Regions from separate parts of the Streptomyces sp. NPDC005374 genome, predicted to be linked through region 1. Evidence: riboswitches for the same ligand, from Rfam matches in the RefSeq annotation. Region 1 holds a riboswitch; the other holds the start of a gene.
What was found. Region 1 has a riboswitch for ZMP and ZTP ahead of ACFYRX_RS03210 (glycine hydroxymethyltransferase). Riboswitches for the same ligand answer to the same signal wherever they lie in the genome.
Positions count from the first base shown of each region.

Region 1 (3,684 bases):
TGCCAGCCCCTCCCGGGTGCGGTCTCCGAGCCACACCACCCCCACCAGCGCGGGCCCGATCGTCTCCCCGATCACCATCCCCGCGGTCGCCGTGGTCACCGACCCCCGCTGCAGTGCCGAGGTGAGTGACAGGAAGGCCGCACTTCCGCCCACGAGCAGCGCATAGGCCGCCGGGTTGGCCAACAGGTCCGACGGGGCAAGCGAGTCGATCAGCCGTACCGCCACCTCGACCACGCCGAACCCGAACCCCGCACCCAGTCCGAGCGCCAACGCCCGCCCCCGCTCCGGGAGTTTCCCGCCCAGGAGCGCCAGCCCCAGCACGGCCAAGGACGTCCCGAGCATCGCGTACCTCAGAGCCGTCGGCCCGCCCCGGTCTCCTTCGGTCCCGGACGCGATCCCCAGCAGCGCCATCCCTGCGCACACCACCCCGACCGCGCCCCACTCGCTTCCGCTCAGCCGAACCCGCAGCAGCCGCGCCGAGACAACCGCGGTCACCGCGAGGCTCGACGCGAGCGCCGCGCCGACGGCGTAGATCGGGACCGACCGCAACGCGGCGATCTGCAGCAGGAACCCCACGCCGTCCAGCGCCAGCCCCGCCAGATACCGCCACTGCCGAACCGCTCGCAGGAACAGCGTCACCGCGAACGCCGACCCCTCGTCGCCGCCGCCCGTGTCCGCTGCCCGCGCCGCCATCGCCTGCAACACGGTGGCCGTCCCGAAGCAGACCGAGGCGCCGAGGGCGCACATCATTCCAAAGAGCACAAAGCGACCTTAGGGCAGGAGCTGAGGGGCGGGCTGATCCAGGACGAGCTCTTACTGATCTCTAGCTGTTCGCCCGACATGCGTACACCAGGCCCCTGTTGACGAACCTACTCGCCGGCCCTCGACGTGATGGGCCCCGAGGTCGCCTCCGAGACACCGACTCCGGGAGCGTGCCGAAAACGCTTTGCCGCACCCGGCTTCGGCGCGTTACGTTCCTCGCACTCTGAAGCAGACGCTCTCTGGAACCATTGCCGCAGAACGGGAGCAGGTCCGCGCACAGCGCGCGGCGCCACGGAGGGGCGGCACCGGATCCGGCCGACCGGCGGATCCCGTACGCCCTCCGGAGGACACTCCCATGAACATCGGCCTCGGCCTCCCCGTCGACGATCCCGCCCAGTTGCTCACCTGGGCCCGGCGCGCCGACGCGGGCCCCTTCAGTACCCTCGGCCTGCTCGACCGCCTCGTGTACGACAATCCCGAACCCCTCATCACCCTCGCGGCTCTCGCCGGCGCCACGTCCCGCATCCGCGTCCAGACCGAAGTGCTTCTCGCGCCCCTGCACAACACCGCCCTGCTCGCCAAGCAGACAGCGACCCTCGACCGCCTCTCGGGCGGCCGCTTCACGCTCGGCATCGGGGTCGGTGGCCGCGAGGACGACTGCCTGGCCGCCGGCATCGATCTTCACCGCCGAGGCCGCCGCCTCGACGAGCAGATGACCCTGCTGCGCCGCACCTGGTCCGGCGAGCCCTACGGCGAAGGCGTCGGCCCCATCGGCCCCGCCCCCGCCACCCCCGGCGGTCCGGAGGTCCTGTTCGGAGGCTTCGCCCCTGCTGCCCTCGAACGGGTAGGCCGCTTCGGCGACGGTTTCCTCGGCGCCGCCCTGCCGCCCTCCTTCATGGCCAACCTGTTCCGCGACGCCGAAGCAGCCTGGCAGAAGCACGACCGCCCAGGCCGCCCACGCCTGGTCGCCCAGGCGAACGTCGCCCTCGGCCCGGACGACACCCTGGACCGGGCCCGCGGCAACCTCCGCGACTACTACGCCTTCAGCGACCACGTCGCCTACATGGAGGGCGGCCTGCTCACCACCCCGGGACAGATCCGCGACGCCACCGACGCCTACTTCGGAATCGGCGCCGACGAGGTGATGCTCTACTGCTGGGCCTCCGACCCCGACCAGCTCGACCGCCTCGCCGACCTGCTGTTCTGACGTCGTACTCCGCCACCGCTTCGGGGCCCGGGACCAGTGGCCGGGCCTCGAAGCCGTCGCTCGCATGGTGGACGTCGCACGGGAGTCGTTCGCCCCGGCCGGTAGGCTGGCCGACAGGCCGTGACTGGCGCGCTGGGATGGGACGGACCATCGGGGAGCGGCCTGTGAGTGACCAAGTGCCGTGCGCCTGGGCCGAACCGTGATCCGTGACCGCCACAAGCCACGCAGCCCGGAGGCCGCCATGTCAGAGCAGCAGCCCCTGTCCACCGAATCCACTGCCTTCCGTGCCGCCCTCGACGTGATCCGCGCCGTTGAGCCGCGCGTCGCCGACGCCATCGGCCAGGAGGTCCACGACCAGCGCGAGATGCTCAAGCTGATCGCCTCCGAGAACTACGCCTCCCCGGCCACCCTTCTCGCCATGGGCAACTGGTTCAGCGACAAGTACGCCGAGGGCACCGTCGGCCGCCGCTTCTACGCCGGCTGTCGCAACGTCGACACTGTCGAGTCCCTGGCCGCCGAGCACGCGCGGGAACTCTTCGGCGCCCGCCACGCCTATGTCCAGCCGCACTCCGGTATCGACGCCAACCTGGTCGCCTTCTGGTCCGTCCTCGCCCAGCGCGTCGAGGTCCCCGCTCTGGAGAAGGCCGGCGTCCGCCAGGTCAACGACCTCTCCGACGCCGACTGGGCCGAGCTCCGCCAGGCCTTCGGCAACCAGCGCATGCTCGGCATGTCGCTGGACGCCGGCGGACACCTCACCCACGGCTTCCGCCCGAACATCTCCGGCAAGATGTTCGACCAGCGCTCCTACGGCACGGATGCCACCACCGGTCTCGTCGACTACGAGGCCCTGCGTGTCTCGGCCCGTGAGTTCAAGCCGCTGATCATCGTCGCCGGCTACTCGGCCTACCCGCGTCTGGTCAACTTCCGGATCATGCGCGAGATCGCCGACGAGGTCGGCGCCACGCTCATGGTCGACATGGCCCACTTCGCCGGCCTCGTCGCCGGCAAGGTCCTCATCGGCGACTTCGACCCGGTCCCGCACGCCCAGATCGTCACCACCACCACCCACAAGTCCCTGCGCGGCCCACGCGGCGGCATGGTGCTGTGCGACGACTCCCTCAAGGATCAGGTCGACCGCGGTTGCCCGATGGTCCTCGGCGGCCCGCTCCCGCATGTCATGGCCGCCAAGGCCGTGGCCCTCGCCGAGGCCCGTCAGCCCTCCTTCCAGGACTACGCCCAGCGCATCGTCGACAACTCCCGCGCTCTGGCCGAGGGCCTGATGCGTCGCGGCGCCACTCTGATCACCGGCGGCACCGACAACCATCTCAACCTGATCGACGTCGCCTCCTCCTACGGCCTCACCGGCCGCCAGGCCGAGGCAGCCCTGCTCGAATCGGGCATCGTCACCAACCGCAACGCCATCCCGGCCGACCCCAACGGCGCCTGGTACACCTCCGGCATCCGCATCGGCACCCCCGCTCTGACCACCCGTGGCCTCGGCACCGCCGAGATGGACGAGGTCGCCGGACTCATCGACCGCGTCCTCACCACCACGGAGTCCGGCACGACCAAGTCGGGTGCGCCCTCCAAGGCCCAGCACGTTCTCGACCCGAAGGTCGCGGACGAGATCTCCCACCGGGCCACCGACCTCGTGGCGGGCTTCCCTCTCTACCCGGAGGTCGACCTCGGCTGAACCACGGCCCCGGCGATGCCGA
Region 1 covers NZ_JBIAKA010000001.1:670,985-674,668, reverse strand. The annotation lists gene ACFYRX_RS03220 (hypothetical protein) at 1-750, opposite strand, end outside; gene ACFYRX_RS03215 (LLM class flavin-dependent oxidoreductase) at 1,118-1,969, shown strand; ZMP/ZTP riboswitch at 2,080-2,169, shown strand; gene ACFYRX_RS03210 (glycine hydroxymethyltransferase) at 2,211-3,662, shown strand.

Region 2 (3,684 bases), on a different contig from region 1:
GCGGGCGCTGACGGCGTACTGCGGCTGGTACGCGACCGAGGTGCTGGACGTGAAGCACAGTCACGGCGAGGAGTTCGCCGTGGTCCGGGGCGGCACCCACCATCTGCGGACCCCGGCGACGAAGGGCCACGACCAGCCCTGCTCGGTGCTGCCCGTGGACGCATGGCCGCATCCCTGGGCGCGTCCCGTGGCCGGCGGCGAGCGGGTCACCCTGGCCGGACAGCTGTGCACTCCCAAGGACGCGCTGGCCCGCCGGGTGCCGGCGGCCGGGCTGCGGGCGGGTGACCGGGTGGTGTTCTCGATGGCCGGGGCCTACGCGTGGAACATCTCGCACCATGACTTCCTGATGCATCCCCGGCCGGGATTCCACTTCCTGGACGCGTGAGGCGGACGTCTGGGCGAAGACGCGTCGAGGGCCGCCCGGCGATCCGGGCGGCCCTCGGTGTGCGTACGGCAGCGGTCAGGCCTCGACCGCGGGCAGCAGCCCGGTGACGGGGGCGGCGAGGTCAGTGACCTGGTGCAGCTCGTTGAGCTTGTACAGGTCGTTGGCCTTGTTCAGCTGCGCGGAGACCCTCGGCATCTCGGCCTTGTGCTCCGCGGGGATGTCGCTGACCGCGAGCGAGTCGAGCATGGCGATCGGGCTGAGCGGGCTCGCTTCCGGGGCGGCCGCGTCGGCCGCGTTCGCGAGGGGGGCGGCGAGTCCGGTGACACCGACGGCGAGACCGACGGCGGCGACGATACGTCGAGTTGAGATCATGTTGTCAGCAACGTCCCCGGGCCCCTGGCGGACACGGCCCTCCGGCTACGCTCACTCGTCAGGCGGAGCGCCCGGACTGCGCTTGCCGTGACCGCCGGGGCGGAGGAGTCTCGTAGGAAAGAGGCCCGACGCGGCCCGCTCCTCGTCGGGCCGCGGCCCTCGAAGGAGGTCACCATGGGCACTGCGGCACGCTCCGGCTTCGACATCGACGCACTGCGCCGGGGCATCGAAGGACACACTGCGGCGACTCTTCTGTCGCTCTACGCGGACGACGCCGAGATACGCGTCGTGGACCGCAACAGCCAGCCCAGCCACCCGATGGTGCTGCACGGCAGGGACGAGATCAGCGCGATGCTCGACGACGTGTACAGCCGCGACATGACGCACAAGCTCGAACAGTGCGTCGTCGACGGCGACCACGTCGCCTTCAGCGAGTCGTGCCAGTACTCCGACGGGGTACGCGTCCTGTCCGAGTCGATGCTGACCCTGCGGGGCGGCATGATCGCCGAGCAGACCTTGATACAGGCGTGGGACGAGTAGCGGGAAAGGTGTCGAGGGTCCAGATCGTGATCCGGCTGATGTGGACCTTCTCGGCGGGAACGACGGCGGGTCGGACCCGCGCCTGCCGCCGGCCGTCGTTCTCGCGCGTCCGGACGGGCAGCGACTCCTGACCGGCGTGGGACGTCGGTTAGTGTGATGTCCGGACCGTGACTGGCGCTGAGGTGGAGTACCACCGGGGAGCGGTCCGCTGTCCCGATGCCGTGCGCCTGGGCGATTCCTTCGATCGGCTCAGGAGTGGATCATGTCCCAGGCAGGACTCATGGACGGCACCGCGCTCGCCCGGCGCATCGGCGAGGTCACCGCCGAACGCGCGGCCGACCTCACCGCACGCACCGGGCAGGCCCCCTGCCTCGCCACGGTACTGGTCGGCGAGGACCCCGCGTCCGTCATCTACGTGCGCATGAAGCGCAACCGCTGCCGCTGGGCCGGCATCGAGTCCCGGCACGTGGAGCTGTCCGCGGCCACCACCACCGAGGAACTCGTCGACACCCTGCGCGCCCTGTCGGACGACCCCACCGTCCACGGCATCCTGCTCCAGCACCCGGTGGGCGCGCACATCGACGAGCGGGCGGCGTTCGAGGCGATCGCGCCGGAGAAGGACGTCGACGGCGTCACCTTCACCTCCTTCGCGACGATGAGCTTCGGCCTGCCGGGGTTCGTGTCCTGCACGCCGGGCGGGATCATGCGGCTGCTCGACGCGTACGACGTCGACCCGGCCGGCACACTGGCCGTTGTCGTGGGCCGCAGCGCGATCCTCGGCAAACCGGCCGGCATGCTGCTGCTCGCCCGCGACGCCACGGTGACCTACTGCCACTCCCGTACGGCGGACCTGTCGGCGGCGGTTCGGGAGGCGGACATCGTGGTCGCGGCGGTAGGGCGGCCACGGCTGATCCGGGGCCAGGACATCAAGCCGGGCGCGGTCGTGATCGACGCCGGGTACAACGCGGGGAACGTCGGAGACGTCGACTTCGACTCGGCGGTGGAGCGGGCCTCGCTGATCACGCCGGTGCCGGGCGGCGTCGGCCCGATGACCATCGCCACGCTGCTGGAGCAGACGGTGGAGGCCGCCGCCCGGCAGCTCGGGGTGTAGCGCGGGCGTCAGGACGGCGGACGACGGCGGCCCGGCCGCTCCTCCGATGCGGCCGGGGTGAACTGGCCGGATACCACGGGTCGTTCAGGCCCCGCGACGGGCTGCGGCGCCATACTGTCCGTCGTGCGGGTAGCGATCATGACAGCGGGCTCCCGGGGCGACGTGGCCCCGTTCACCGGGCTGGGACACGGTATGGCGCGGGCCGGGCACGAGGTCACCCTGGTCACCCACGGTCGTTTCGAGCCGCTCGCGGCCCGGGCCGGGATCGGATTCCACGCCCTGCCGGTCGATCCGCGGGCGGAGCTGGAGTCCTCGCGCGGGCGGGCCCTGCACCGCAGCACGACCGGCGTGGGCAAACTGGTGCGGGTGGTCGCGATGGCCCGGGCGCTGGCCGTCGAGATGACCGACGACCTGGTGGCCGCCGCCCGCGCCGCCGACGTGCTGCTGCTGTCCGGGTCGGTGGCCCCGCTGGGACACGCCGTCGCCGAGGGACTGGCGTTGCCCAGCCTGGGCCTCAACCTCCAACCTCTCGCGCCCACGAGGGAGTTCGCGCCGCCCATGCTGGGCACCGGCTCCTGGGGTGCGCTCGGCAACCGGATCGCCGGGGCGGGTCTGAACCTGGCCGTGGAGCAGGTCTTCGCCTCGGCCCTGCCTCCGGTGCGCGCACAGCTGGGGTTGCCGCCCCTGGGCACGGCCGCCGCGCTGCGGGCCCGGGAGCGACAGGGCTGGCCGGTGCTGCACGGATTCAGCCCACAGGTGGTCGCCCGGCCCCGTGACTGGCGGTGCGGGCTCGACGTGGCGGGCTACTGGTGGCCGTACGACGAGGACGAGCGGCTCTCCGACGAGCTGCGCCGGTTCATCGACGCGGGGCCGCCGCCGGTCTTCGTGGGCCTGGGCAGCGCGACCGTGCCCGACCCCGGGCGGATCAGCGCGGAGATCGTGCGGGCGCTGCGCCGGGCCGGCCTGCGCGGAGTGATCCAGCGCGGGTGGGCGGGTCTCAGCGCCATCGGCGACGACATGCTGACCATCGACGAGGCACCGCACTGCGCGCTCTTCCCCCGGATGGCGGCGGTGGTCCATCACGCGGGCGCGGGCACCACCGCGGCGGGGCTGCGCGCCGGGATTCCGGCCGTACCGGTGCCGATCCAGTTCGACGAGAGCTTCTGGGCGGCGCGGCTGGTGGCACTGGGGGTGGCTCCGCGCGCCCTGCCCCTGAGACGCCTGACGGCGGACACGCTGGGGGCGGCGCTGGTACGGGTCACCCGGGATGCCGGGT
Region 2 covers NZ_JBIAKA010000002.1:135,455-139,138, forward strand. The annotation lists gene ACFYRX_RS06090 (type III PLP-dependent enzyme) at 1-385, shown strand, start outside; gene ACFYRX_RS06095 (hypothetical protein) at 461-757, opposite strand; gene ACFYRX_RS06100 (nuclear transport factor 2 family protein) at 932-1,297, shown strand; ZMP/ZTP riboswitch at 1,455-1,537, shown strand; gene ACFYRX_RS06105 (bifunctional 5,10-methylenetetrahydrofolate dehydrogenase/5,10-methenyltetrahydrofolate cyclohydrolase) at 1,560-2,408, shown strand; gene ACFYRX_RS06110 (glycosyltransferase) at 2,547-3,684, shown strand, end outside.
Region 2: it holds a riboswitch for ZMP and ZTP, as region 1 does, so the genes downstream of both, ACFYRX_RS06105 (bifunctional 5,10-methylenetetrahydrofolate dehydrogenase/5,10-methenyltetrahydrofolate cyclohydrolase) here and ACFYRX_RS03210 (glycine hydroxymethyltransferase) in region 1, are expected to answer to the same signal.